Regions from separate parts of the Gordonia sp. NPDC062954 genome, predicted to be linked through region 2. Evidence: predicted binding sites of a transcription regulator. Region 2 holds the regulator's gene; each other region holds the start of a gene.
The links. Region 2 encodes LexA, which represses DNA repair genes until DNA is damaged. Its sites were predicted from a motif close to CGAACANNTGTTCG; they were not measured.
Positions count from the first base shown of each region.

Region 1: a site for LexA is predicted at 8,200-8,213, ahead of ACIGKQ_RS07660 (DUF222 domain-containing protein). Genes of this name have one in related genera too.
Region 3: a site for LexA is predicted at 7,815-7,828, ahead of ACIGKQ_RS07420 (DUF222 domain-containing protein). Genes of this name have one in related genera too.

Region 1 is NZ_JBITWL010000005.1:182,148-192,314, forward strand. It holds gene iolD (3D-(3,5/4)-trihydroxycyclohexane-1,2-dione acylhydrolase (decyclizing)) at 1-1,215, shown strand, start outside; gene ACIGKQ_RS07640 (Gfo/Idh/MocA family protein) at 1,212-2,273, shown strand; gene ACIGKQ_RS07645 (CoA-acylating methylmalonate-semialdehyde dehydrogenase) at 2,458-3,951, shown strand; gene ACIGKQ_RS07650 (Gfo/Idh/MocA family oxidoreductase) at 4,042-5,058, opposite strand; gene ACIGKQ_RS07655 (sugar porter family MFS transporter) at 5,246-6,718, shown strand; gene ACIGKQ_RS07660 (DUF222 domain-containing protein) at 6,938-8,185, opposite strand; gene ACIGKQ_RS07665 (LysR family transcriptional regulator) at 8,473-9,375, opposite strand; gene ACIGKQ_RS07670 (MFS transporter) at 9,467-10,167, shown strand, end outside.
Region 2 is NZ_JBITWL010000003.1:208,499-218,665, reverse strand. It holds gene hrpA (ATP-dependent RNA helicase HrpA) at 1-242, shown strand, start outside; gene nrdR (transcriptional regulator NrdR) at 235-747, opposite strand; gene ACIGKQ_RS05140 (LysM peptidoglycan-binding domain-containing protein) at 851-1,138, opposite strand; gene lexA (transcriptional repressor LexA) at 1,701-2,477, shown strand; gene ACIGKQ_RS05130 (phosphoenolpyruvate--protein phosphotransferase) at 2,497-4,179, opposite strand; gene ACIGKQ_RS05125 (DeoR/GlpR family DNA-binding transcription regulator) at 4,345-5,115, shown strand; gene ACIGKQ_RS05120 (1-phosphofructokinase family hexose kinase) at 5,145-6,167, shown strand; gene ACIGKQ_RS05115 (fructose-specific PTS transporter subunit EIIC) at 6,234-8,303, shown strand; gene ACIGKQ_RS05110 (HPr family phosphocarrier protein) at 8,417-8,677, shown strand; gene hflX (GTPase HflX) at 8,736-10,167, opposite strand, start outside.
Region 3 is NZ_JBITWL010000005.1:131,915-142,081, reverse strand. It holds gene ACIGKQ_RS07455 (FAD-dependent oxidoreductase) at 1-68, opposite strand, end outside; gene ACIGKQ_RS07450 (PH domain-containing protein) at 267-1,763, opposite strand; gene ACIGKQ_RS07445 (PH domain-containing protein) at 1,750-2,250, opposite strand; gene ACIGKQ_RS07440 (SGNH/GDSL hydrolase family protein) at 2,289-3,071, opposite strand; gene ACIGKQ_RS07435 (SDR family NAD(P)-dependent oxidoreductase) at 3,075-3,836, opposite strand; gene ACIGKQ_RS07430 (acyl-CoA dehydrogenase) at 3,883-5,658, opposite strand; gene ACIGKQ_RS07425 (TetR/AcrR family transcriptional regulator) at 5,766-6,347, shown strand; gene ACIGKQ_RS07420 (DUF222 domain-containing protein) at 6,553-7,800, opposite strand; gene ACIGKQ_RS07415 (helix-turn-helix transcriptional regulator) at 8,043-9,188, opposite strand; gene ACIGKQ_RS07410 (FAD-binding oxidoreductase) at 9,296-10,167, opposite strand, start outside.

The DNA.
Region 1 (10,167 bases), on a different contig from region 2:
ATCTACAGCCACGCCACCGACGCCTTGGCCCGCTTGTGTGAACGGACCGGCATTCCGGTGGGGCAGAGTCAGGCGGGCAAGGGCTCGCTGCCCTATGATCACCCACAGTCCGTCGGCGCCATCGGCTCGACCGGTACCACCGCTGCCAACGCGCTGGCCGCCGACGCCGATGTGGTGATCGGTATCGGCACCCGCTACAGCGATTTCACCACCGCATCGCGCACCGCGTTCACCGGCGACGGTGTGCGTTTCGTGAACATCAATGTGGCGTCCCTGGATTCGGTAAAGCACAGCGGCTACAGCGTGGTCGCCGATGCACGCGAATCCATCGAGGCCCTCGACGAGTTGCTCTCCGAGTACGCAGTCGACCCCACCTACCGGGAGCGGGTCACCGCACTCGCGCAGGAGTGGGACGACATCGTCGAGCAGGCCTACTCCCCGACCTCGGTCGGCACCAACGTCGCCACCGGCGACGAGGCGCTGACCCAGGGTGCGGTCATCGGGCTGGTGAACGAAACCTCCGATCCACGCGATGTCGTCGTCTGCGCGGCGGGCTCCATGCCCGGTGACCTGCACAAGCTCTGGCGAACCCGCGACGCGAAGGGTTACCACGTCGAATACGGCTACTCCTGCATGGGATACGAGGTGGCCGGCGGCCTCGGCGTCAAGATGGCCTGCCCCGACCGCGACGTGTTCGTCATGGTCGGCGACGGCTCTTACCTGATGATGGCCACCGAACTCGTCACGGCGGTCCAGGAGAATCTGAAGGTGATCGTGGTGCTGGTGCAGAACCACGGGTTCGCCTCGATCGGCTCCCTCTCGGAGTCGCTGGGTTCGCAACGGTTCGGCACCAACTACCGCTACCGCGGCGACAACGGGCGACTCGAGGGCGCGACCCTGCCAGTGGACCTCGCCGCCAACGCCGCCTCGCTCGGTGCCGATGTCATCCGGGCCACCACGGCCGCGGAGTTCACCGACGCCATCAAGGCCGCCAAGGCCGCCGAGCGCACCACCGTCATCCATGTGGAGACCGACCCGCTGATCGGCGCCCCGGACAGCCAATCCTGGTGGGACGTACCCGTGTCGGAGACCTCCACACTCGAGTCCACCCAGCAGGCCTACGACGTGTATGCGCAGTGGAAGGCCGTGCAGCGGCCATACCTGAACCCGACCGACCCGAACTCGACCGACCTGACCACGGGAGGAAATCAATGACCACCGACCTGCGCATCGCCGTCCTCGGCGTCGGCATGATGGGTGCCGACCACGTCGCCCGCATCACCGAGCGCACCAAGGGCGCCACCGTCACGGTGCTCAACGACTACCTTCCGGAAAAGGCCGAGGAACTGGCCGCCACCATCCCGGGCTGCCGAGCGATCAACGATCCGCTCGACGCCATCGCCGATCCGGACGTCGACGCGGTCATCCTCGCCACCCCCGGCCCGACCCACGAGAAGCAGCTGCTCGCCTGTCTCGAGGCCGGCAAGCCGGTGATGTGCGAGAAGCCGCTCACCACCGATGTCGCCACGTCCTTGGAGATCGTGAAGCGCGAAGCCGAGTTGGGCCGCAAGCTCATCCAGGTCGGTTTCATGCGCCGCTTCGATCACGAGTACGAACAGCTCAAGGGACTCATCGACGACGGCACCTTCGGGCAGCCGCTGCTCGCGCACTTCGTGCACCGCAATCCCGCGGTGCCGCCGAACTTCGACAGCGCGATGATCGTCAAGGACTCCCTCGTGCATGAGGTCGACGCGACACGGTTCTTCTTCGACGAGGAGATCACCTCGGTGCAGATCATCGCACCCGGTTCGAATCCGAACGCTCCCGAAGGCCTCAAGGATCCGCAGATCGCCATCTTCACCACCGAATCCGGCCGGCATGTCGACGTCGAGTGCTTCGTGACCACCGGTGTCGCCTATGAGGTACGCACCGAGTTGGTGGGCGAGCTGGGCTCGGCATTCATCGGCCTCGACCAAGGTCTGATCCGCAAACAGCGCAACCCCGTTCAATCCGACACGGGCGACGGCCGCAAGATCGCGGGGATCTCGACCGGGGACATCACGCCGTCATTCGTCGAGCGATTCGGCGTCGCCTACGACGTCGAGATCCAGCGCTGGGTCAACGCGGTCCGCCGTGGCGACAACGTCGATGGCCCGGGCGCATGGGACGGGTACGCCGCCGCCGCGGTGTGCGCGGCCGGGGTCAAGGCACTCGAGACCGGGCAGCCCCAAACCGTCGAGATGGTTTCGCGCGCATCCATTCCCGGCGCCTAGGCGCAGTCGATCCACCCGTCCGAATCCTGCCGACACGCACCGAGCCGACACCAATCCGCTGGTCGAGTAGTTCCGAGCCGCTAGGCGAGGAGCGTATCGAGACCGAACCCGGCGACGTCTCGATACGCCCTCACTCTGTTCGCGGCTACTCGACCGGCGCACACATCCATCCAGGAGAATCACCATGACCACCACCATCACCCACTGGGTCAACAACAAGGCCTACCCTGGCACGTCGAGCAACACGGCGCCGGTGACCAATCCCGCGACCGGCGCTGTCACCGGCGAAGTCGCGCTGGCCAACGTCGAGGACGCCCGCGCAGTCATCGACGCCGCCACCGCTGCCTTCCCGGCCTGGCGTGACACCAGCCTGGCCAAGCGCACGGCCATCCTGTTCCGCTTCCGCGAACTGCTCGAGGCCCGCAAACCCGAACTGGCCGCGATCATCACCGCCGAACACGGCAAGGTCCTCTCCGACGCGCTCGGCGAGATCAGCCGCGGCCAGGAAGTCGCCGAGTTCGCCTGCGGTATACCGCATCTGCTCAAGGGCGGCTACACCGAGAACGCCTCGACCAAGGTCGACGTGCACTCGGTGCGCCAACCGCTGGGGCCTGTCGGCATCATCAGTCCGTTCAACTTCCCGGCGATGGTGCCGATGTGGTTCTTCCCGGTGGCCATCGCCGCCGGCAACACCGTGGTGCTCAAACCGTCGGAGAAGGACCCCACTGCCGCGATCTGGCTCGCCGAACTCTGGAAAGAGGCCGGTCTACCCGACGGCGTGTTCAACGTCTTGCAGGGCGACAAGACCGCGGTCGACGAACTGCTCACCAACAAGGCGATCAAGTCGATCAGCTTTGTCGGGTCCACCCCGATCGCCGAGTACGTCTACTCCACCGGCACCGCGGCCGGCAAGCGCGTGCAGGCTCTCGGCGGAGCCAAGAACCACGCCATCATCCTGCCCGACGCCGACCTCGACCTCGCGGCCGACGCCATGGTCAATGCCGGTTTCGGCTCCGCCGGTGAACGCTGCATGGCGATCTCGGTGGCCGTGGCCGTCGGCGACGTCGCCGATGACCTCGTCGACAAGATCGCCGAACGTGCCAAGACCATCAAGACCGGCGACGGCACCCGCAACTCCGACATGGGCCCGCTGGTCACGAAGGTTCACCGGGACAAGGTCGCCTCCTATGTCGACGCCGGCGAACAAGCCGGCGCCACCGTCGTCCTTGACGGCCGCACCGTAGATCCCGACGGTGCAGCCGACGGCTTCTGGTTGGGGCCGACCCTATTCGACAACGTCACCCCCGACATGAGCATCTACACCGACGAGATCTTCGGACCTGTTCTGTCGGTGGTGCGCGTCGACTCCTACGACGAGGCGTTGGAGTTGATCAACTCCAACCCGTACGGCAATGGCACCGCCATCTTCACCAACGATGGTGGCGCTGCCCGACGCTTCCAGAACGAGGTCGAGGTCGGCATGGTCGGCATCAACGTGCCCATCCCGGTCCCGATGGCCTACTACAGCTTCGGCGGGTGGAAGGCGTCGCTCTTCGGCGACACCCACGCCCACGGCACCGAAGGCGTCCACTTCTTCACCCGAGCCAAGGCCATCACCACCCGTTGGCTCGACCCGAGTCACGGCGGACTGAATCTCGGCTTCCCCCAGAATGCCTGAGGCACAGTACGACTGATACGGCCCGCAGCCGACGTTGCCGTGTGACTCACCCCCTCGTGAGTCACACGGCAACTGGGCGTTGACGACCTGTCAAAGTCGGACGGTGTCACCCGTTTCGGAGCTGCGGCGCGCGGCGTCGAGTACGTCGAGCACGGCAATCCCCTCCGACGCCGGTACCGGCTGCGGACCTCTGCCGTCAACGGCGGCGGCGAACTGCCGGTAGTACTCGTCGTAGCGACCCTGTGCCGACGGAATCGTCATCGACCCCTTTGCCGTCGACAGCACGCCGAGGCGATCCTGGCGTTCGTAGCCCCAGGAGTCCAGGTTGTCGGCCGGCCGCAGACCTTGCTTGATCTGATCGGTCTGCACATCTGTGCCGTCGCTGACGTAGCTCCCCGCAGACCCGTAGATACGCCACTGACGTGCCGCCACGTGATTGATCTTGCTGGCACTCACCGTCGAGTGAACACCGCTCAGATGGTTCAACGAGACCGCGAATCCGCAGTCGGTACGACCCTCGGGCTGATCCACGACATCCAGATGCCCGTACACCGTGGCCGCAGGACCGAACAACGTCAGCATCTGGTCGACGAGGTGCGCACCGAGGTCGCGAAGCAGTCCCCCACTCGGGCCGGCATCGAGACTTCCGGGTTCGTCGAGATCGAACCGCGACTCGCAGCGCCAGATATCCCCCAGGCTCGGTAGCACTTCGGCGACTGTCGCGATGTCGGTGTCCCAGCGGCGGTTGTGGAAGACGCTGAGCAGGACGCCCGCCGACTCGGCTGCCGTCGCCAGTTCGCGCCCACTTGCGGCATTTGGCGCGAAGGGTTTGTCCGCGATGACGTGCACTCCTCGGGCCACCGCCTCGAGCACCAGATCGCGGCGGGTGTCCGGAGGCGTGGTGATGGTGACCGCGTCGACCCCGGAATCGAGCAAAGCCGAGAGTGAATCGAAGGTCGGGACACCCGGCAGATCCCCACTGACCTCGCGGCACCGTTCGGGGCTACGCGTGACCACACCTGCCAGTTCAATCTCGGGCACCGCCGCGATATATGGCGCGTGAAAGAGTCGTCCACCCGCTCCGTAGCCCACCAATCCCAGCTTCATTCGACCCTCCATCATGTCCGGACAAATATCAGGGCCAACCGTATCTATCCCGCACCATGAGGATCAATACCTTTATCAACGGAAAACCTTTGACCGTTTGTTAGGACATAGTCGAGATATGGGTTACGATCGCTTGTGACCGCCATCACGAGCGCCGGTCGACTGTAACGCAATAGAGGAGCCCCCCATGTCCACCACCGACAGTTCGGACCTGGTCAACGAGCGAAAAGCCCTGCCACCGCTGGGCACCGGCGCCTTCCGCAGGCGCCTGCACGCAGTGGCACTGATCGCGACCCTCGGCGGTCTGCTGTTCGGCTACGACACCGGCGTCATCAATGGCGCACTCGAGCCGATGAAAGAAGATCTCGGACTCACCGCATTCACCGAGGGTGTGGTCACGAGCTCGTTGCTGTTCGCCGCGGCGTTCGGAGCCATGATCGGCGGCCGCCTCTCCGATGCATGGGGACGCCGTAAAGCCATCATGCTGCTCGCCGTTCTGTTCTTGATCGGCGCGTTGACCTGTGTCGTCGCCCCAGGCTTCGGGGTGATGGTATTCGGCCGTATCGTTTTGGGCTTGGCTGTCGGTGCGGCCTCAACGGTGGTGCCGGTCTACCTCGCCGAACTGGCACCCTACGAGATCCGCGGGTCACTTGCGGGCCGCAACGAGGTCATGATCGTCGTCGGCCAGCTCGCCGCTTTCGTCGTCAACGCGATCATCGGCAATATCTGGGGCGAGCACGACGGGGTCTGGCGCATCATGCTCGCGGTGGCCGCACTCCCCGCGATCTGCCTGATGGTCGGGATGATGCGGGTACCCGAGTCACCGCGATGGCTGATCGCCCAGGACCGCCGCGACGAGGCGCTGAAAGTTCTGTCGACCATCCGCACGCAACAGCGCGCACAGGCCGAGGTCGACATGATCAGCGAGATCCACGACATGGAGAAGGACCGTGTGCGCGGCAGCTGGTCCTCCATCCGGGACAGTCGCTGGGTGCGTCGCATCATCCTGGTCGGTATCGGATTGGGCGTGGCCCAACAGCTCACCGGCATCAACTCGATCATGTACTACGGCCAGTCGGTCCTGAAGGAAGCCGGGTTCGAGTCGAACGCGGCACTCATCGCCAACATCGCGCCCGGTGTCATCGCCGTGGCCGGTTCGATCACGGCACTCTGGCTGGCCCAGCACATGAACCGCCGGACCACATTGATCATCGGCTACAGCCTCACCACCGTCTGTCATTTCCTCATCGGTATCGCGTCGATCATGTTGCCCGTCGGTAACCCGTTGCGGCCCTATGTGATCCTGATTCTGGTTGTGCTGTTCGTGGGTTCGATGCAGACATTTCTGAATGTCGCCACTTGGGTCCTGCTGTCGGAGATCTTCCCGTTGCAGATCCGCGGTTTGGCCATCGGCATCTCGGTATTCTGCCTCTGGATGGCCAACGCCTTCCTGGGGTTGTTCTTCCCCACGCTGGTCGAAGCCATCGGCATCACCGGAACGTTCTTCATGTTCGGCGTCGTCGGCATTTTCGCGATCATCTTCGTCTACACCCAGGCTCCCGAAACCCGCGGGCGCACATTGGAAGAGGTGGAAGATGACGTGACCACCGGCGCAATCTACACCCACCACCTCCGGGCCAAGTCCGCTCCGCACAGCTGAGCCGGGCGAGCGTAGACCGCCGACGGGATGCCGGCTTGCGGTGTCGCGTACCGCGCACCACCCTGGTTGGCGTGCAACTGTGGTGGCCGTCGGGTACGCGACACCGTTGCGGCGCCGTTGTTTCACGCTATGGAGTTTTCAAGGGACGGTTGCGGTCCCGACCGGGGTCGGGTGCGTGGGAAGACGTGGCTGCGTGACCTACTCGCCAGTCAGCGTGGCTCAGGCGGCGGCGGGTAGGTTGTCGAGGTTGAGGGTGCGTCGGTTGTAGGCCGGTATCGGCCGACGTGTCGGGTCGACAGCGGCGGGTGGGATGAGCCAGGGATGTCGGTCGTGACCCATGATCACCTCCCAACCGTTGTGGTGGATGTCGGCATGACACGACGGGCACAGCAAACATCCGTTGTCCAACACCGTGATTCCACCATCAGCCCAATGGACAATATGGTGGCCCTGGCAGCGAGTGGCCGCCACGCCGCATTTGATGCAACACTCGTCGCGTTTGTGCAACGCTTTACGGAGATGGGCTGGGAACAGGCGTTTGTCTTTACTCATCTCCATCGGCACCGCCTCACCGTCGACGATCGCGACGGTCGCGGTGCTGTCACAGGTCAGGGTGCGCAGCATGGCTTCGGTGAGTGAGCCCATGAATGGTAGTTCGGCCAGATCCGGGGTATCGGCGGGCACCGACACCAATATTTGGTGACGGGGTGCCGAGGCCGCATCGCCACTGCGGGCAGCGATATCCAGCAACGCTTCGAGGGCGTCGGCATGCCGGCGTTCGGGGCTGCGGGCATCCGGTGAGCCGTCAGGTTCGGGGCGGGGTGCCGCCAACTCTTCCATCGCAGCCGAGAACTTCTCGCCGACTTCGGTGTTGAGGTCGGCGCGCACCTGCAGCCGTCCGTCACCGTCGACATCGTGGGTGAGCGCATTGAGGTTGCGGTCCTCGGATGCCGGTAGCCCACCGGTGTCGGCGGCCACCTGGTTGCCCAGACGACGCGCACGTTTACCGATGTCGGCGGGCGTGGCGCCGGAAAAGAAGTGCGCGAGAAGTTCGGTCACGATACTTAGACGCGCTACATCGTCGATCGGTTCCGCCGATCTTTTCCCGACATGATCGACCCCTTTACCCACCGCGTCCACATGTTCGGCCGAGATCGCCCCATCGGCGGCATGCGCGCCCAGAGTGGGGAGCTGCTCACGGGCGGTGGCGATACGGATCAGACGGGACGCCACCGCCGGTGCCAGGCCCATCACGATCAACAACTCACTCAACTTGCGGCCGTGGTCGCGGGCCACACCGAGGCGGTCCAGATGGCCGACCACCGTCGCGGCGTGATGGTCGATCAGATTACGCAACGTGACCAGAGCGGTCATCGCATCAAACGCTGCACGCCCCGACATATCGGCGCCCAAGTGCAGGTCACGAACAGAATCAGTGATGGTGGTGAGATCCCCCGAAGCTCCCATGACTCCACTATGGTCGAACACCAGTTCGATGTCAAGGAGTTTCTTGAAAATAGTGCAGAAGATTTTTCTGCGGGCGGGGGTGGTTTCGATACGCGGCGGGCTCGCAAGCTCGCACGCCGCTACTCAACCAGCGACAGGAGGGGCGTCACGTAGGACGGGCGCCGCTACTCAACCAGCGACAGGGTCGGCGGGCTCGTACGGCGTTACTCAACCAGCGACGAAGGGCAGGCTGGGGAACACGTCCGGCGTCTTCGGAATTGGGGTGGCGAAGCCTGATCTGGATGCGTTCACGGCGGCATTTGCGTGATGCTCCGGAGCGGGCGTGCCAACTCCAGCACGGTTTCCAACACCGACCGCGCGGCCTGCGACGGTACCCGAGTCGACGAGTACGCGATGGCGATGTCCCACATCAGCGCGGTGTCCGAACACGGCAGTATCGCCGCACCGGACTGCATCCGGGCCACACTTAACGGAACGAGCGTCACGCCGAACCCCTTGACGGCCAGACTCATTCCGAAGAACTGATCGGCCACCTCGATCACGGTCCGGCGGTTCGGGATCTCCCGATCGACGACGGCCCGAGTCCCCCATCCCGGCGGGTAGTCGATCATCCGTTCCTCGGCGAGATCGGCAGTGGTGAATGATCCTCGTTGCGCCAACCGATGATCGCCTGCACACACCAAGACCAACGGCTCCTGCGCCAGCCTGTGCACGGCCAACCCCGGAAGCCGATCGGGATACGAACCCAGAAAGGCCAGATCCAGGGTGCCGGCGCGTACGCCGACGATGTTGCCCGCGGTGCCGCGCGGGTTCTGCCGCATCGCGATGGTGATTCCGGGATGGCGACGGTGGATCTCGGCGAACGCCTCGGCCAAGTCGATCGCGACGACGTTGACGAGTGCACCCACGGCCACCTCACCGCGGATGTCACCACGCACACCGTCGACCGCGTCGAAGACATCAGCGCGTGCCCGCAATGCCGCGCGTGCCGGACCGACCACCGCCCGGCCCGTCTCGGTGAGCACCAGCACCGTCGGGGTCCGGTCGAAAAGCCGATCCCCCACCTCTCGCTCCAACTTCGCCACCCCGGTCGACACCGCCGACTGCACGACGTTGAGCGATCGGGCGGCCGCGGTGAACGTGCCCTGGTCGACGCACGCGAGGAAGTACTCCAGATGTCTCAGTTCCACTGATGAATCCTCCCGCGTCCATCTCGATTTGCGATGTATACATCAGAATCTATCGCTTTTCATGAGACCGGTGCCGCACGATGATGAAAACATGTCCGCGACCGCCACCACACCTGCAACCACTACGCGATTGAGCCGAATCGTGGTGTTCCTGTTCGCGGTTACCGCCGGGTCATCGGCCGGGTGTCTCTATTACCTGCAGCCACTGCTGCATGAGATCAGCATCGACCTGTCCGTCTCGACGGCCACCGCAGGCCTGGTCGTGGCCATCACCCAGATCGGTTACCTGATCGGTCTCGCCCTGGTGGTGCCGTTGGGTGACTTCGTCAATCGACGGCGATTGGTGACGGGTCTGCTCGCGGTCTCATCTCTGGCTCTCGTAGGTGCCGGCCTGATGCCCGGGTACGCGGGCCTGTTGGTGATGGTCTTCGTCGTCGGGGTGTCGGCGTCAGCGGCGCAGGTCGTGGTGCCGTGGGCGGCCGCCATCGCCGGACCGGGAGAACGTGGCACGGTCGTCGGGCACGTGATGAGTGGCCTGCTCATCGGCATCCTGCTGTCCCGCGTACTGAGCGGCATCGTCGCCGAGGTCGGCGGATGGCGAGCAATCCTGTTCGTCGCCGCGGCATTGCAGCTGACGATGGCCGCCGCGGTCGGATTCCGTGCACCGACTGGGCCCGCCGAGGCGACGGATACCTCGGCGCACTATCTGCAGGTGCTGCGCTCGATTCTCACCCTGGTGCGGCAGCAGGAAGTGCTGAGGCACCGAATGTTGCTGGGCGGTTTGAACATGGC
Region 2 (10,167 bases):
GCCTCACGGAGTTGCCCGCAGCTGCCGGCCGCGACAGTACCGCCCTGGCATCCATCGATCGTGTTGTGACGCATTGGAATCAGCGTGCAACGCACCTCGCTGCGGCGCGCCGGGATGCGTTCGACGAACACGCGCACTGGCTTGTCGAGGAACTGCGGGTGGGACTGTTCGCGCAGCGGTTGGGCACCGCACGGCCGATCTCGGAGAAGCGGGCGATCCGCGCCCTCGATCAGTTCAGCTGAGACCGTCGGTGACGCTGACCCGCTCATCAACCACCCCGGAATCGGCCTCGGAGCGGTGGGTGAGATTGCCCTGCAGGTCGTCGATCTCTCGCTGAAAGTCCTCCAGCGAGTCGAATGACCGGTAGACCGAGGCGAAGCGCAGATAGGCCACCTCGTCGAGATCACGCAGCGGACCGAGGATCGCCAACCCCACCTCATTGCTGGGAATCTCGGCCGATCCCGATGCGCGGACCGCATCCTCGACCTGCTGGGCCAACTTGGCGAGCGCGTCCTCGGCGACGTCTCGGCCCTGGCAGGCCCGACGAACCCCGCGCATCACCTTCTCCCGACTGAACGGCTCGGTGACCCCGTTGCGTTTGGCGACCGACAGCACGGCACTCTCGACGGTGGAGAATCGGCGACCGCACTCCGCACACGAACGGCGCCGTCGGATCGCCTGCCCCTCGTCGGCGACACGCGAGTCGATGACCTTGGTGTCTTCGTTCTTGCAAAACGGGCAGCGCATGTCGTCCTCACGCACGTCTCTGGACACACCGGCGTACCGGTCACCCGTCACGCCGTGCCGGTTCCCGGCCGGACCCTGTGCCATCGAGGATACCGTCAGGCCCTCAGCTGTATGCGGGTGCGATCAAAGCCTGCCCCACCCGCAGGCCGGAGCCGGCGAGTTTGTTGCGTTCGACGATCTGCTCGATGACGGCCTGGCGTGGCACATCCGGCGCGATGCGATCGGCGATGGAGCTCAACGAATCACCCTGCCGCACGTGGACCACCTCGGTCCCGGTAGGGCTCGGTTGCACCGACGCGGCATAGTTGGAGCCGACGATGGCGACCGCCCACACCAGCACCGCGAGCGCCCCACCGAGCACCACGGCTGCGACCGTCGCGCGTCGACGCACGAACCTACGGTCGACTCCCGGCGACGCACAACTCGTCCCCGACACCCGTGCCGCGGGGGCACCGGACCCGCCCGGTCGACGCCTCGTGGGCCCAGTGGAGTCATATCGCCCCCGCCGCCGCGGTCGGGAGACATGCCCGGCCGGGACTCTGTCGCGCGTCGGGACGTCTGCAGGGCGCCCGGATGCCGGGTGCATCGGGGACGCAGCCGGTGCGTACTGCGTCTGCCGATGAAGGGTCGCTGTGCTCATCGTGTCCTCCTGGGAACGAGTCGGATCGAACCTCGGGCGCCTCTCGAACGCACGTCGCTCATGTGTTCGAGAGAACGCATGTTCGATTTGTAGCACGTGGGTCCGACAATGTCTCGACACACGTCGAACACATGTTTGAACATGTCAAAATGTTCGGCTACTGTCGGCGACATGGTGACGTGCGTGGATGGGCCCTGAACAGCAGCTCCGAACCAGCCGAGCAGTCTCCCCGAACAGACCAGCAGTTTTTCGATCCAGACCGGCAACCCGTAATCGGCCACTGCCGGTTTCGGCGACAGGAAGGACTCGACCGATGAGCGACAAAGCCGGCGGGCGGCGCGGCGCGTCCCGCGGGATCAGCAGCAAGCCGAAACCCGAGGCGCAGGCGCCGACCGGAGCCGATACGGAGGCATCGGATAGCGCGGTCGCCGATCCGGAAGTCGTCGAGGCTAGCCTGACCCCTCGTCAGCGAGGCGTCCTCGAGTACATCCGCGCCTCGGTCCGCGAGCGCGGATATCCGCCGAGCATCCGGGAGATCGGCGATGCCGTCGGCCTCACCTCGACGTCGTCGGTGGCCCACCAGCTGCGGACCCTGGAACGCAAAGGTCTACTCAAGCGCGACCACAACCGCCCACGCGCGGTCAACATCCAAGACGGCGACCAGCACATCCCACCGGGCGGTACGGCCGCATCGGGCGATGGCGCGCAGTTGCCCACCCCGACGTTCGTACCGGTCCTCGGCCGGATCGCCGCGGGTGGACCCATTCTCGCCGAGGAAGCCGTCGAGGACGTGTTCCCGCTGCCCCGCGAACTCGTCGGTGAGGGCTCACTGTTCCTGCTCCGCGTGGTCGGCGAGTCGATGATCGACGCGGCGATATGCGACGGCGACTGGGTGGTCGTACGCCAGCAGAGTGTCGCCGACAACGGCGACATCGTGGCAGCGATGATCGACGGCGAGGCCACGGTCAAGACCTTCAAGCGCAAGGACGGCCACGTCTGGCTGATGCCGCACAACGATCTGTTCGACCCGATCTCGGGCGATGACGCCGCCATTCTCGGCAAGGTCGTCACCGTGATGCGCCGGGTCTGAACCCGAGCGGGCCGGCCGCTCAGCCGACCACTGCGCCGGCCAGCACCGCAGTCGCAGCAGCACGCGCCGCGGCGGGTTCGGCCGTCGCCAGGGCAGCCTCGGCGGCCGCACGACATTGCTCGACGGTCACCTCCGCAAGCCTGGCGCCGACCGCGGCCGAGGCCGCGGGCGCAGTCGACAGGGACGTGACCCCGAGTCCGACCAGCACACACGCGAGCAACGGATCGGCTGCCGCCTCGCCGCAGACCCCGACGGGTTTGTCGGCGGCCTGACCGGCACGCGCCACGCCGGCGATAAGGGTGAGCACCGCGGGCTGCCAGGGATCGGTGAGAGCGGCGAGCTCCGCCGACATCCGGTCGGCGGCCATCGTGTACTGGGTCAGGTCGTTGGTTCCGATCGACACGAAGTCGACCTCCGCCAGGATCGATTCGGCGAGGATCGCTGCCGCCGGCACCTCGATCATCACACCGGCGATCAGTCCGCGTCGGCGTACCTCCCCGGCGAACTCCGCGGCCTCGGTCGCCGAGGCGATCATCGGCGCCATCACCCACGGCGTCGGTTGATGTCCGTCGGCGGCTGCCGCGATCGCGTCGAGCTGGGCCGCCCGGATGCCCGGATGAGCATCGACGATCCGGTTGCCACGCACGCCGAGTGCCGGATTGGTCTCCTCGATCTGCGTGACGAACTTCAGCGGCTTGTCGGAGCCCGCATCGAGGGTCCGGATCACCACCTTGCGCCCCTCGAAGGCGTCGAGCACCTCGCGATAGAGCCGCGTCTGCTCCTCCACCGAGGGCTCGTCCGCGCGGTCGAGAAACGCCAACTCCGTACGGAACAGGCCGACACCCTCTACCGGGTGGGAGGTCGCCGACCGGGCCGACGTGCCATCGGCGACATTGGCGAGGACCGCGATCGGTCGCCCGTCGGCGGTCACTCCCGGTCCGGCCCAGGCCGCCACCAATTCCGCCATCCGCCGGCTCTCGGCCACGCGCGCGGCGGCGTCGTCGGGATCCGGCTCGACCTCCAGGGTGCCCGCGGTACCGTCGACCAGCACCGTCGTCCCGGCGGCCACCTCACCGAGGCCGGATACCGCCACCACACACGGAATCCCGAGTTGTCGCGCGATGATCGCGGTGTGACTGGTCGGGCCGCCCAGCCGTGTGACCAGCGCGGTGACCTTTGTCGGGTCCAGTCCCGCCGTGTCGGCCGGAGCAAGATCGTCGGCCAACAGCACAGACGGTTCGGCGGGTTCCGGAACCCCGGGTTCGGGGACTCCCAGTAGTTCGGCGACCACGCGGTCCCGGACATCGTTGAGATCCGTGACGCGCTCGGCCATGAGGCCGCCGAGCTTGGTGAACATCTCCGCGAACTGGTCGGTCGCGGCGACCGCTGCCGCCGGCGCTGGCGTCCCTGTCGTGATGAGTTTCGAGGCCGCGCCGGTCCACCCGCGGTCCTCGGCGAGACCCGCCGTCGCCGACAACACCTCCGCCGCGGCACCCGAGGCGTGTGATGCCCGCTCCCGCAGCCTCCCCGCGACCGCGGCCGCCGCGTCGGTGAACCGCTTGATCTCCACGTCGCGTTCGTCCTCGAGGACTGGGGCGGCGACGGCCGGGTCATACACCGGACGCTCACCCGGCCAGATCGCGGGCCCGTAGGCGTGTCCGCCGACGACCGGCGTTCCGTTCAGTACGTGTGTGTGCTCCACCGAGATCCTCACTTGTCCGACGGGCTGGGCCACGGTGTGCCGCCACGATCCACTGGTCACCGTTGTGATCCAAGTTACAAGAAAACCTTGACTTGTCAACATAAACAGGCGTAAACACAGATATACCCACATCCAAAGCCAATCAAATCAACAGACGAGGACATCGTGTACGCGGAAGAACGTCAGCAGGCGATCGCCAACCAGGTACGGGTCAACGGCCGCGCCTCGGTCACCGCTTTGGCCTCGTTGTTCGACGTGACGAGCGAGACCGTCCGCCGCGATCTCGCTGTGCTGGAACGCAACGGACACCTCCAGCGCGTCCATGGTGGCGCCGTACGTCCCGGCGCGACGCCGGTCGTCGGCGAACAGGGCATCGACGAACGCCTGATGTCGCACACCGACCAGAAGCTCGCGATCGGTGCGGCCGCGTCGCGCTTCCTCCCACCCGACGGCGGGTCGGTGTTCATCGACGCCGGCACCACCACCTACCAGGCCGCCCTCGCACTCCCCCGTGACCGCCGACTGACGTTGATGACCCACAGCATTCCCATCGCCGGCGCCCTGGCCGCACAGGGCGCCGAGACCCTGCATGTGCTCGGCGGCCGAGTCCGCGGACTCACCCAGGCGATGGTCGGCGCCGACACCGTCGCCGCACTCGAACGGCTGCGCATCACCACGGCCTTCGTCGGCACCAACGGCATCAGCATCGCCCACGGTCTGTCCACCCCGGATCCGGACGAGGCAGCGATCAAGTCGGCGATCGTCCGTTCCGCCCACCGCGTCGTCGTTCTGGCGGACTCGTCGAAGGCGGGCCATGAAGATCTCACGTCCTTCGCCGCGCTCGCCGACATCGACGTACTGATCACCGACACCGGTATCGACCCCGACTTCGCGGGGGCACTCGCCGACCACGGCATCGAGACGGTGATCGCGTGATCACCGACCACACCACGGAGAGGGAATCCATGACAGACCCCCACCCGGCTTCGGCCGCCGGCCGGGTCGACCCCGGCCGTTCGCCGGCGATCGTGACCGTGACAGCAAATCCGAGTCTGGACCGGACGCTGGAACTGACCGCGCCGTTGAGCCATGGCGCGGTCCAGCGTGCGAGCAACGTCCGCACCGAACCGGGCGGCAAGGGCGTCAACGTCGCCCGGGTGGCATCCGCTGCGGGTATCGGAACGCGGGCACTGCTCCCGGCGCGCGCCGGTGACCCGCTGCTCGCGGCGCTCGACTCGGTCGCGTTGCCCTACCTGACACTCGCGATCGACGGTGAGGTCCGGTCCAACGTCACCATCGTCGACCCCGACGGCACCACCACGAAGGTCAACGCACCCGGTTTCGTGCTCGACGACGCGTCGGCCGCCGAACTGACCGAGCTGGTCCTCGCCAATGCCAACGATGCCCGCTGGGTGGCGTTGTGCGGCTCGCTGCCGCCGGGGCTGCCGCACAACTGGTACCGCACGGTCGTCGACGCACTTGCCGATACGGGTTGCCGGGTGGCGGTGGACACCTCCGGCGCTCCGCTCGCCGCGGCGGTCACCGGGCCGGTCGATCTCCTCAAGCCCAATGAGGAAGAGCTCGCCGAGGCCACCGGTGTCGACCCGGCGGAGTTGTCGACGGCATCTGCGCGTGGCGACCACGCTCCCCTGATCGCCGCCGCCACCGTGCTGGCGCACCGCACCGGGGCGGCGATCCTCGCCACTCTCGGCGCCGCCGGCGCCCTGTTGGTCACCTCGACAGGCGCATGGTTCGCGACCCCACCGCCCATCGTGCCGCGCAGCACCGTCGGCGCCGGCGACGCTGCCCTCACCGGTTATCTCATCGCCGAATGCAGTGGTGCCGAAGAACCCGAACGGCTCCGGATGGCCGTGGCGTACGGCTCTGCGGCCACCGCTCTGGCCGGCACTCAACCGCCCTATCCCGATCAGATCGATCCGGACAACGTCTCCGTCACCGACCTCACCGGGGCCGCCAGTGCAGGTTGACGATCCCCTTGCGTTGACACCGAAGCAAATCCACCTTCCGACAAGCACCCGCACGAAGGAAAACCCATGTCAGAACAGATCATCACCCCACAGACGGTGAGCCTCGACGTGGACGCCGGCGACGACCCGGCGGCCGTGATCGGTTACCTCGCCGATCGGCTGGCCTCGGCCGGCCGCACCACCGACGCCACCGTGCTGGCCCGCGGCGCGCTCGATCGCGAGGCCAAGTCCGCCACCGGACTGCCCGGCGGAATCGCGATCCCGCACGCGCGCGCCGCGTCGGTCACCGCAGCCTCCCTCGCGATGGCGCGCCTGTCGCGAAAGGTCGACTTCGGCGCCCCGGACGGTCCCGCCGACCTGGTGTTCCTCATCGCCGCACCCGAAGGCGGCGCCTCCGAGCACATGAAGCTGCTCAGCTCGCTGGCCCGGTCGCTGGTGCGTCCGGAGTTCGTCGACTCGCTGCGGGCGGCCGACAGCGACGAGCGCGTCGTACAACTCGTCGACGAGGCCATCAACCCGCAGCCCACCCAGACGCCGGCGGCGACATCCACGGTGGCGACCCCCGAGACAACGCCCACGGCACCAGACGCCGGCGACGCCGACCGACGGCCGTCTGTCGTGGCGATCACCGCCTGCCCCACCGGTATCGCCCACACCTACATGGCCGCCGACGCACTCAAGTACGCGGCCGAACGCGCCGACGTCGACTTCCACGTGGAAACCCAGGGTTCCTCGGCGACCACCTCGTTCGATCCCCAGGTCATCGCCGATGCCGACGCCGTGATCTTCGCCACCGATGTCGGGGTGAAGGGCAAGGATCGTTTCCGCGGCAAACCCGTGGTCGCCTCGGGCGTCAAACGCGCGATCAACGAACCCGACGCGATGATCGCCGAAGCGGTTGCCGCGTCGAAGAATCCGTCGGCGACCGTGGTCAGCGGCGCCGCCGACGACGACGGCGCCGAAACGGAGGCATCCGGGACTGCGGGCGTCGGTCTCGGCGGCCAGGTCCGACAGGCGCTGATGACGGGTGTGAGCTACATGATCCCGTTCGTCGCGGCCGGCGGCTTGCTCATCGCATTGGGCTTCCTGCCCTTCCTCGGCGGTTACGAGATCGCCAACAGCACCCTCGATGAAGCCGGCTCACTGTCCGACGGCGCTTTCATCGCACTGAACAACAGTCTCTGGGACCTCCCGGCCGGCGGAGTCGGCCAGTACATCGGCGCCGTACTCTTCGCAGTCGGCTCGCTGGCCATGGGCATGCTGGTCCCGGTGTTGGCCGGCTACATCTCGTTCGCCATCGCCGACCGACCGGGCATCGCGCCGGGATTCGTGGCCGGCCTGGTCTCGGTCGCCGTGGGCGCGAGCTTCATCGGCGGACTGGTCGGCGGCCTCATCGCCGGTGTCGTGTGCTTGTGGATCGCCCGGATCCCGTTGCCGCAGTGGGCACGCGGACTGCAACCGGTGGTCATCATCCCACTGCTGGGCAGCATGGTGATCGGCGTGCTGCTCTACATGCTCCTCGGCAAGCCGCTGGCCTGGGTGACCGACCAGATGACCGACGCACTCAACAGCATGTCGGGAGGCTCCGCAGTGGTGTTGGGCGTGGTCCTCGGCCTGATGATGTGCTTCGACCTCGGTGGACCCGTCAACAAGGCGGCCTATCTGTTCGCCACCACCGGCCTGGCCATCGGCGGACCCGCACAGCTGCAGATCATGGCGGCGGTGATGTGTGCCGGCATGGTGCCGCCGCTGGCCATGGCACTGGCCACGGTGCTGCGTCCGCAGCTGTTCACCGAGCCCGAGCGTGAGAACGGCAAGGCCGCATGGCTGCTCGGCGCCTCGTTCATCTCCGAGGGAGCCATCCCGTTCGCCGCCACCGACCCGTTCCGGGTGATCCCCTCGATGATGGCCGGCGGAGCGCTCGCGGGCGGCCTGGTGATGGCATTCGGTGTCGAACTGCGCGCACCGCACGGCGGTATCTTCGTGTTCTTCGCCATGAACAACTGGATTCTGTTCCTCGTCGCCCTGGCCGCCGGAACCGTCCTGAGCGCGTTCGCCGTCATCACAGCCAAGCAGTGGCATGCCAACCGGCAACACGCCGGACGCTTCGAAGACGTCCAAACCGTCCCCGCTTGAGCGCTGTTCGGGCAGACTCAGTCGACATCGACCGCAACATTCCCGACCGCGACGATCCCGACTGCAACGCACCCGGCTCGAGATTTGAACCCACAAGCAAAGGAGTATCACCAATGCCCAGCACCACAGTCACCGTCGGCTCGGCCGTCGGCCTGCACGCCCGTCCCGCGACGATCATCGCCGAGGCGGTGGCCGACACCGGCGCCACCGTCACTCTGTCACTCGAGGGCGGTGACCCGGTGGATGCCGGTTCGGCGCTGATGATCATGACCCTGGGGGCGGAGAAGGGTACCGAGGTGGTGGTGACCGCCGACGATCAGAGCACCCTCGACGCGATCGCCGCACTTGTCGCCAAGGATCTCGACGCAGACTGACCGCAACGTCGACCACGGCCCCGTCGCATGACCTGCGGCGGGGCCGTCTGCTGTCCGGTCAGGCCCGCAATGGCTCCAGGATGCCCGCGAACGCGGCCGGGACCCGGACCCGCATGGTGGTGCCGTCGGCGGTGTGCTCGCTGGTCAGCACCTCACCCTCCTCGTGGATACGCGAGATGAGGTCGCCACGGGTGTAGGGCACGTCGATGGTCAGTTCCACGTCGGACCGACCGATGAACTCGCGCACCTGCTCGAACAGTTCCGGCAAACCTTCGCCGGTGCGCGCGGACACGAACACCGCGTCGCCGAGCGCGCCCCGCAACTCCGCCATCCGGGTGGCATCGATTGCGTCGATCTTGTTGACCACCAACAGTTCGGGCGGCGCGGTGGCACCCTCCTCGGCGACGACCTCGTTGATGACGCGGCGCACCGCGGAGATCTGCTCGACCGGGAACGGGTCGGCACCGTCGACGACGTGGAGCAGCAGATCAGCGTCCACCACTTCTTCCAGAGTCGACCGGAACGCCTCGACCAGCTGTGTGGGCAGATGTCGGACGAACCCGACGGTGTCGGTGAACACCACTGCTCGACCATCATCGAGTGTGGCGCGGCGGGTGGTCGGATCCAGGGTGGCGAACAGCGCATCCTGCACCAGGACACCCGAGCCGGTCATCGCATTGACCAGGCTGGACTTACCCGCGTTGGTGTAGCCGGCCACGGTGAGCCGCGGAATCTCGTTGCGCTCGCGGGCCGCACGCATCACCGTGCGGGACTTCTTCATCGCGCGGATCTCGCGGCGCAACTTGGCCATCCGTTCGCGAATCCGCCTGCGGTCGGTCTCGATCTTCGTCTCACCCGGTCCACGCAGACCGACACCACCGTTGCTGCCGGCACGACCGCCGGCCTGCCGCGACATCGACTCACCCCAACCACGCAGTCGCGGGAGCATGTATTCCATCTGTGCCAGCGACACCTGGGCCTTGCCTTCCCGCGAAGTCGCGTGCTGCGCGAAAATGTCGAGGATCAGCGCGGTACGGTCGATGACTTTGACCTTGACCACCTTCTCCAGGGCGGTCAGCTGTGCCGGGGTGAGTTCACCATCGCAGATCACCGTGTCCGCACCCGTCTCCAAGACGGCCGCGCGCAGTTCGTCGGCCTTTCCCGAACCGATGTAGGTGGCCGAGTCGGGCCGCGAACGTCGCTGGATCAACGCGTCGAGTACCTGCGAGCCCGCGGTCTCGGCCAGCGCGGCGAGTTCGGTCATGCTGGCCCGGGCCTGGGCGGCGGTGCCCTCGGTCCAGACGCCTACCAAGACCACCCGCTCGAGGCGCAGTTGGCGGTACTCGACCTCGGTGACGTCGGTGAGTTCGGTGGAAAGACCGGCGACACGCTGCAGAGACGCGCGTTCCTCGAGCTGGAGCTCACCGGTGGTCGGTCGGGACAACCCCGCCAAGATGTCGCGCCCGGTGGTGCCGTCATCGGATGCGTCG
Region 3 (10,167 bases), on a different contig from region 2:
AGCACCGCTGCGGCAGCCGCACCCTTGAGTGCGGAACGTCGATTGATGTCGTTTCGGTCGATGTCCATGGTCCCCGTCCCTCGACAAACCAGTCAGTACTGACTGATGTGATTTCTACCACTCTTAGAGCGACCGTGGGACGAGTTGGCGAAACAGTCTCAAAAAGTTGGTCAAGTGTCTCAGTGGGCACGTGGTGCCGTGTGGACGAGGCCATCGGGAGCCACTCGACGGTAAACGGTGCCCACTCGACGGGAAACGGCGCCCAGTCAACGGGTCTGACTGAGGAAGGGCGCGACGAGGTCGGGGGAGACGGTGTCGATGACGTGTGCGGACGACTCTGGTGCGAGGTCGACCATCGCGTAGGCCTCGGTGCCGGCGGCGGTCGCCAGCACCAGCGTCTCGACGCCGCGGCGACGCTGGAACAACGATTCGCGCGAGGCCCAGCCGACGACACCGTCGCGGGCCACGGCGTAGCGATGACGCGCGACCCGCGGTGGGGCGACGACCACCGACCGATCAGTGATCCGGTATCCGAGATTGCGGTAGCGCACCACGCCGAGGCCGCTGCCGCCGATCGCAGCGGCGATGGCGACGGCCAGCCACGGCCAGGTCAGCGGGCCCGCGACGGCGACGATCACCAGGACGGCGATCAGAGCGCCGCCGAGAAAGCCGCGGGTGAGGCGTCGCGACCGGGCCCCGGAACCGTGTCGGATCAGCGGCACCGTGAGTTCGTCGCCGTCGTGGGTCACCAGCCGGCCGACACGGATCGCTTCGTCGGCCGGTGCGGGTGGCAGCAACAGTGGGCTCTTGGACGATCCGGTGGCGATGGCATGCAGACGTGCTCCATGCAGCGGCCGCATCAAGATCGGTTCGTGAAGGTGGACGCCGCGAATCCGTTCCTCATCGAGGCTGGTCGCGTTGGTCGTCAGGAGTCCGCGCCGAATCCGCAACGTCGCGTCGTCGCCGTTGCGGCTCAGATCGAAGTTCCAGTACCCGAGTACGTAGCCCGCGACCGACAGCACCGCACCAACGACGAGCACGGCCACGACTGCCGTCGTGACGAGCAGCGGTACCGGAATCGCGCGGAGCCGGTCGGCGGTGCTCTCGGCGATGTCGGCCCCACGTTCATAGAGGCCGGCCTCACCGGCGATCTGCGCGGCGAGCCCACCGACGGCGGCGGCCGCGGCGAGCCCTGCCATCGAGAACGGTGCATAGCGCAGCCAGGACAGCCGAAAGCGTGAGAGCTGCTGGGGAGCCGACACGCGATCGGAGGGTGTAGCGGTCTGGGCGCTGTCGCGCGCCGCGGTCGCCATCAGGGATTCGTGCAATCCGTGGGCTTCGGGTGCACCGATCGCGTTGAGTTCCACCACCGACGACTGCTTGTCACCGCCGGTACCGATCCGGACCTTCTGCAGGCCGAGGATGCGCAGCGGGAGCGATGCGGTGAGGTCCACGCTGCGCACGCGGTCCCGGCGGGCGGTGGCCACCTTCTTGGTCAGCCACCCGCTGCGCACCCGCACGTGTTCGTCGGTCACCTGATAGCGGGTCGTCAGCCACGGGACCAGGGCGACCACCACCACGGCGACGACGCCGAGCGCCAGCATGAGCAAAGGCGCGTTGCGGCCGGCGAAGACGATCGCCAGTGCCACCGGGATCAGCTGCGGCAGTTGCTCTACGGGGCGGACCGCCATCATCCAGGGGGACAGACGATGCCACTGGTCGTGGCGGTCGACGACGATGGCGCCGGGGTCAGGTCGCGTCATCGGTGTCGGCCTGCGTACGCGCGGTGAGGTCGGCGGCGGTGGTGCGTGCGACAGCTGAGTCGAGTCCGACGATACGGATGGTGCCCGCCGAGGATGCGGTGGTGACGGTAAGCGTGGCGAGGTTGAGCAACTGTTCGATCGGGCCGGCCGCCGTGTCGACGACCTGGATACGTGCGATCGGGATCATCACGCGCGACCGGGTGAACCATCCCGATTGGGTGTACACGGCCTTGTCACTGATCTCCCAACGGTGAAACCGATAGCGCCACATCGGTACGACCGTGACGTAGAACGCAGTGACCAGCGCACAGACGATCGCGGCGATGACGGCGATCAGCCGCACCTGATCGACGAGCGCCGCGACGATGACGCAGGCAGCGAGCAAGGGGAGCCCCGCCAACAGGGGCGTCATCCGCCACATCGTGATCGACCGTCGATCGACTCGGTGGGCGGGTTCGCGCAGGAGCAGCGCAGGGGTGTCAGCCATGTCACCGACAGTCTACGAACTCCGGTGCCCTACGCGTCTCAGCCGACCGACGTCGTGTCGACCGTGACCCAGGTCGGATGCTTCGCCGTTCGATCGTCACCGGATGAGCGACCACGCAGGCGCCGGATTACCCAGGGTGTGAGATGGGTGCGGACGAATCGTAGATCCTCCACGGCGCGACCGCGACCGGCAGCGGCGAGCGGTGGATCCGGGATCGGCACCGTGTGCACGCCGAGCGCAGCCAACAGCTGTGCGGCGACACGCTGATGGCCGACGGGGTTGAGATGGAGTCGATCGTCGGACCAGTACCCGGGTCGGCGGAGCTCGGCATCGTGGAAGAGATCGACGAACCTCACACCCATCTCCTCGGCGAGCGCCGCCGTCGCAATGGTCAGCGTCTCCCCGCGGGCGCGGATGGTGTCACCGAACGGCAGTCCGCCGGACGGGTCCGCGCCGGCGAGCAACAGCACGTCGATCCCGGCTTCGACGCAGCGGCGCACCGCGATCCTGGTCAGTTCGATCAGTCCGTCGGGATCGATACCGCGCCGCAACATGTCGTTGCCGCCGCCGTTGAACGTCATCAGCGTCGGCAGGGGATCGAGGGCCAGTGCCGCGTCGACCTGCTCGGTCGCGATCGGCGCCAACAACCGGCCACGGATCGCCAGATTCGCGTACTCAATGTGGCCATGGTGCAGGGCGAGCCCGTCGGCGACCAGATCTGCCCACCCCCGCACCCGCTCGCCGACCAGCGCTCCGCCCACACCTTCGGTGAAACTGTCGCCGACCGCGACGTATCGAACTGGATTCGTCTGCTGCCGCATGGTTTAGGTGACGGTGATGCCGCCGTCGACCGGGATGGTCTGCCCTGTCACGTACCCGGCGGCAGGTGAGGCCAGCCAGATGGCGGCGGCGGCCAGTTCCTCGCCTTGTCCGATGCGGCCGAGCAGGATGCGCGGTGCCTGGGAATCGATGTAGCCGTCTTGGTAGCTGTCGGTCATCTCGCTGGCGAAGAATCCGGGGGCGATGGCGTTGACCCGAATTCCCTTGCGTGAACCCCACTGCTGGGCGAGATCTCGGGTCAGCCCGATGACACCGGCCTTGCTGGCCGAGTACGCGGCCTGGGGGAGCCCGGCAGTGGTGAGTCCGAGGATGCTGGAGATGTTGATGATTGCGCTGCCCGGTTGCATGACGCGCGCACACGCCTGCGCCATCCAGTACGACCCGTTCAGGTTGATGTCGATGACCGATCGGAACTGATCGGGCGTCTCGCGGGTCGCCGGCACCGCCGTCCCGATACCAGCGTTGTTGATCAAGATGTCGACGTGGCCGAACGCCTCCATCGCGGCGTCGACGACGGCTTGGCATTGGTCGGGATCGGCGATGTCGGCGGGCACGCTGAGGGCTTTGCGGCCCCGTGCTTCCACTTCGGCGGCAGTGTCGGCCAACTTCTCGGCACGCCGTGCGGCGAGCACGATGTCGGCGCCCGCCTCGGCGAAGGCCTTGGCGAACGCCACCCCGAGCCCCGACGACGCGCCGGTCACGATCACGACCTTGTCGGTCACGTCGAACAGATCTGTTATAGACATGCAGTTCTCCTCAATCTCGTGGCGTGGCGTGGCGTGGCGGGCCCCGCTACAGCCAGGCCGGGTCGGTGTCCAGGGTGGTCCGGTCCAGTGCCGCGACCAACTCGAGCTGTGTGCGGGTCTTGGGCAGTTCGTAGCCGAAGAAATAGCGAGCCGCTGCGCGTTTGCCGTCATAAAAGTTCCCGGTCTTCGCGCCGACGGCCAGGAGCTGTTCGAGCCACATCCAGGCCACCACGATGTGGCCGGCGGCCTCGAGATAGGTGGTGGCGTTGGCCAGGGCGACGGCCGGATCGCCCGTCGACCAGGCGGCCGCCGTGGTCGCCACGAGGTGGTCGACGGCGGTGCGCAGCTGTTCGCCGAACGCTGCGGTGTCGGGCTCGGCGATGGCGCGATCGATGGTGGCGCCGACGGTGTCGGTCAGCAATGCCAACCCGGCACCATCGGCCATGACGACCTTGCGGCCCAACAGATCCAGGCCGTGAATGCCGTGGGTGCCCTCGTGGATCGGGTTCAGACGGTTGTCGCGGTAGTACTGCTCGACATCGAATTCCTTGGTGTAGCCGTACCCACCGTGCACCTGGATGGCCAGACTGTTGGCCTCCAGACACCACTGCGATGGCCAACTCTTGGCGATCGGGGTGAGTACGTCGAGCAGCAGGCCCGCGCGCGCTTGCTCCTCGTCGGAGCCGGTCTGTTGCAGATCGACGAGCTTGCTGCAGTACAGCTCCAGTGCCAGCGCGCCCTCCACATAGGACTTCTGCGCCAGCAGCATCCGCTTGACGTCGGAGTGCTCGACGATCGGTATCGGCTTGCTCGCCGGGTCCTTCTGATCGACCGGACGGCCCTGGGTGCGCACCTTGGCGTATTCGAGTGACGCCTGATAACCGGCGTATCCCAGTGCGGTGGCGAGGAATCCGACCCCGATGCGGGCCTCGTTCATCATCTTGAACATGTACGACAACCCGCGGTGTTCCGCGCCGACGAGGTATCCGACCGCGCCGGGAATGTCGGTCGGGGTGTGCGTTCCGTCGCCGAAGTTCAGCAGAGTGTTGGTGGTGGCGCGATTGCCCATCTTGTGATTGAGCCCGACGAGCGCCACGTCATTGCGGGTGCCGTCAGCCAGATACTTCGGCACGATGAACAGTGAGATGCCCTTCACGCCCGGTTCGCCGCCGGGTGCCTTGGCGAGCACGAGGTGCACGATGTTCTCCGACAGTTCGTGCTCACCGGCGGAGATCCACATCTTGGTACCGGTGATGCGGTAGGAGCCGTCGGACTGCGGCTGCGCCTTGGTGGTGATGTCGGCCAGCGACGATCCAGCCTGCGGTTCCGACAGGCACATGGTCCCGAAGAAGCGGCCCTCGACCATCGGTCGCACCCAGGTGTCGATCTGCTCGGGGGTGCCGTATTCGGCGAGCAGGTTCGCGTTGCCGACGGTGAGGAATGCGTAGGACGACATCGCCGCATTGGCGGCCTGGAACCAGGCGCTCGAGGCACGACTGATCACCGTGGGCAACTGCATCCCGCCCAGTGCCTCGTCGAAGGAGCCTGCGGTGAGGCCGGCCTTGACGAACTCGGCGATGCCGGAGGTGATCTCGGCCGGCAACACGACCTTGCCGTCCTCACCTACGTAGGGTTCGTGCTGGTCGCCGAGCTTGTTCACCGGGGCGAAGCGCTTGGTGGCGAGGTCTTCGCTGAGCTCGAGCACCGCGTCGAACGTCTCCCGGGAGTGCTCCTGAAAACGAGTGCGAGCGGTGAGGGCCTCGGCGTCGAGCCACTCGTAGAGCAGGAACTCGAGATCGCGACGGGAGAGTGGTGCGGCCATGATGCTCCTTCGTTGGCTAAGCGATCGCTCATCTCCTAAGCGCTCGCTTATGATGCATCGTACAGTGCGATGAGGTCAACAAGGCCCTTGATCGAGTGAGGTGCGAGATGCCGGTGACGACGCGGGACTCTGCGGCCGCCGAACGGATTCGTCAGGCCGCCATCGCATCGTTCGCCGAGGTGGGCTACGGCGGGACGTCGACGCGGCAGATCGCCAAACGGCTGAACATGAGCGCCGCGGCGATGTACCCGCACTACAAGTCGAAGGAAGAGCTGCTCTACGCCATCGCAATGGATGGTCATCAGGGCGTTTTGTCGGCACTGCGCAAGGCCGACAACGACTCGCTGCCTGCGGCCGAACGGCTGCGGATCGTGATCGAGGAGTTCACCCGCTGGCAGGCCGAGCATCACGAACTGGCCAAGGTCGTGCAATACGAACTGCATGGCCTCACTCGCGAGCACTATCGGACGATCACCGCGATCCGCCGCGAAACCTCCGACGTGCTGGCCGCGATCGTGCATCGCGGGATCGACTCCGGTGAGTTCACCGTTACCGCGGCGGACGATGTAGTGCTGGCCCTGTCGTCGTTGTGTGTCGACGTGTGCCGGTGGTTCCCGTCGCGCACTCACCAGGATCCGGTGGAGCTCGGTGCAGCCTACGGGGAGCTTGCGGTCCGTATGGTGCGGTGATCGCCACGCGCATACGGTTTTCGGGCAATGTGGCCGCCGGCGCAAGGTGTCGCGTACCGCGCACCACCCTGGTTGGCGTGCAACTGTGGTGGCCGTCGGGTACGCGACACCGTTGCGGCGCCGTTGTTTCACGCTATGGAGTTTTCAAGGGACGGTTGCGGTCCCGACCGGGGTCGGGTGCGTGGGAAGACTGTGACTGCGTCGCTCAGGCGGCGGCGGGTAGGTTGTCGAGGTTGAGGGTGCGTCGGTTGTAGGCCGGTATCGGCCGACGTGTCGGGTCGACAGCGACGGGTGGGAGGAGCCAGGGATGTCGGTCGTGGCCCATGATCACTTCCCACCCGTTGTGGTGGATGTCGGCATGGCACGACGGGCACAGCAAACATCCGTTGTCCAACACCGTGATTCCACCATCAGCCCAATGCACGAGGTGATGGCCCTGGCAGCGGGAGGCCGCCACGCCGCATTTGATGCAACACTCGTCGCGTTTGTGCAACGCTTTACGGAGATGGGCTGGGAACAGGCGTTTGTCTTTACTCATCTCCATCGGCACCGCCTCACCGTCGACGATCGCGACGGTCGCGGTGCTGTCACAGGTCAGGGTGCGCAGCATGGCTTCGGTGAGTGAGCCCATGAATGGTAGTTCGGCCAGATCCGGGGTATCGGCGGGCACCGACACCAATATTTGGTGACGGGGTGCCGAGGCCGCATCGCCACTGCGGGCAGCGATATCCAAGAGCGCTTCGAGGGCGTCGGCATGCCGGCGTTCGGGGCTGCGGGCATCCGGTGAGCCGTCAGGTTCGGGGCGGGGTGCCGCCAACTCTTCCATCGCAGCCGAGAACTTCTCGCCGACTTCGGTGTTGAGGTCGGCGCGCACTTGCAGGCGTCCGTCACCGTCGACATCGTGGACGAGCGTGTTGAGGTTGCGGTCCTCGGATGCCGGTAGCCCACCGGTGTCGGCGGCGGCCTGGTTGCCCAGACGACGCGCGCGTTTACCGATGTCGGCGGGCGTGGCGCCGGAAAAGAAGTGCGCGAGAAGTTCGGTCACGATGTTTAGACGCGCTACATCGTCGATCGGTTCCGCCGATCTTTTCCCGACATGATCGACCCCTTTACCCACCGCGTCCACATGTTCGGCCGAGATCGCCCCATCGGCGGCATGCGCGCCCAGAGTGGGGAGCTGCTCACGGGCGGTGGCGATACGGATCAGACGGGACGCCACCGCCGGTGCCAGGCCCATCACGATCAACAACTCACTCAACTTGCGGCCGTGGTCGCGGGCCACACCGAGGCGGTCCAGATGGCCGACCACCGTCGCGGCGTGATGGTCGATCAGATTACGCAACGTGACCAGAGCGGTCATCGCATCAAACGCTGCCCGACCCGACATGTCGTCGGCAAAGCACAGCTCACGCAGTGAATCAGTAATGGATGTGAGATCCCCCGAAGTTCTCATGATTCCAAGGTAATCGAAAGAATGTTCGACGTCAAGGAAGTCCTGTTGAGAATTATTCTGCGACAGAACGTTTGGATGGGTGCGCAGTGAAAAAAGCTGGTTTCATTGGACTTTGGTAAACAGGAGTCACAGGAGTTACGCGTTGTGGGTAGAAATCACCGCGAGAAGACAATTCGCCTGAACGTGCGGCAAGTTCGGCTGGATAAGCACTCGACGGCATCAACCACTGACGGCACCGTCGGTCACATCAGCTCCGATGGGCCGGCGGAGTAAGACCCCGATGGCAGCAGCGGATCGTTCATCCGGGGTGCGTATTGGTCGAAATAGACGCGCGCGATCAGTTCGCGGCGGCTGCGCACGCCCGCCTTGTCGAAGATCGACTTGAGATGGTCCTGGACGGTATAGGCGGATACGTGCAGCGTTGTGGCGATGTCCTTGGTTGCGACCCCCTGCAGCACCATCTGGGTGACGTCGCGCTCGCGGGACGTGAGGCCGAAGGCGGCCACCACGAGTGGCACGATCTCCGGCGGCCGTGCCTCCTCGATGGTGACCACCACCTCGCCTACGCGATCGACGGTGCTCGACAAGGGCGAGGCGTGCACGACAAGCCACATGCCCGATGCGCCGCGTACCCGCAGCCTCGGTGGGACATCGGATTCGCCCCGCCCGTACCGGCGTGCGGCGCTCACCAGGCCGGTGATCACCGACGTCGCGGCACCACTGTTCGCCCCGGACAGCAGATCGGCCACCCGCTCCTCGGCGCCGGCGCTCATCTGGATCATCTGATTGGAACTGTCGACGATGAGTACGCAGGGTCCTGAGGGCGTCGTCTGCGGCTCCGCGACGATGCTCGCGAGCAAACCCGTGCGGACGCCCCGGGCGAGCGGCTGGGACAACGTCCGCAGGAATTCGATCTCGCTCGGGATGAACGGCTGCTCGTCGAGCTCGCGGAAGAAGGCGATGCCACCCCACACCTGGTCGCCGTCACGCAGGATGAGCCGCGCTTCGTCGGTGAAGTCATAGTGCGGCCGCATGAACTCGTGCATGCGGGGTGAATCCTGGGTTCGGCCCGCCGTCAGGTCGTGCATGCCGACGGCATCGACACCGGCGCGGGCGAGCTGCCGAAACGACGAACACTCCGGTGCCCCGTACTCCCGCAGTCCCCACTCGTCGTCGTGCTCGTTGCGCCCCAACAGGTTTCCGTACTTGCGGGTGCTGGTCAGCAGCAGAGTGTTGGGATCCACGGTCGCCATACACGCCGCCGCGTGCGGTACGGCGCGAATCAGCGAACCGATCGCCTCACCGAGAAAGTCGCCGACGTCGAGACCGGCGCGGGCGAGTACGTCGACATCACTGCGAACGCGCTCGGCAGTCAGACTCGTCGTCATGAAAAGATTCTCCGTTTTCGCAGGTCATCTGTCTATCCCAGAAATTTGGGGGAATTCGGACAGCCCGCGGCGAGGGTGCGCGGTGCACCCTCGCCGTCAGTGTGTGATCAGCCGATCCGGGTGAACATCCCCGCGGGGTCGTGGCGGCGTCGGATCTCCTCGAGTCGCGACCAGTCGGCGGCTGTCCAGAGTGTGGACAGCTCGGCGGCCGGGGTCTGGCCCGCGAAGTTGAGCAGACCGTCGCTCGCCCATGGGGAGAGGGCGCCGTTGACGGCGGCGACGTGGGCGCCGGCCTGATCGCCCAGCGGTCCCGCGGGTACCCCGATCGCCATCACGCAATAGCGGGCCGCGCGCCCGGTCACCGCGTTGGGCACGCCCTGCGGTGAGGCGAGCGCACCGCCGAGCAGTCGGATCTCGACAATGGCCAGCGGACTCGCGACCTGCGGTCCGGCGACGGCCAACACCGCGTCGACGGCCTCGGCCGGTAGATCACGGATACCGCATCCGCGCTCGACGCTCGGGAGCGGACCGGGCGGGTCCATGTGCACCGCGTCGAGGGCAGCCGTCGGCAGGACGTCGACGTTGCTCAACAACACTGGTCCGGCGGACATCATCGGCGCCAGCATCTGCGCACCCACGGCGGGATCGCCGGTGTAGGTGAAACGCACGTGCACGACAGTTTGTCCCTGCAGCGGTGGCGGCAGATTCGGATCCGGTGGGAGCCGCACGATGGCCACCGACGATCCGGCGGTGTCCGGCAGGGTGGGCGCCCAGTCGCGCCACGCGTGCAGCACCTGCTCGGCCGCATCGCCGGCGAAGAAGACACCACCTCCGTAGATGGTGGCCAGATCGATCAGGTCGAGTTCGATCGCGGTGACGATGCCGCACCCGTCGCGGCCCCCGAGCAGTGCCCAGAACAGGTCGGAACCCGCACCCGCGTCGACCGTCCGGATGACACCGTCGGCGGTCACCAGTTCGA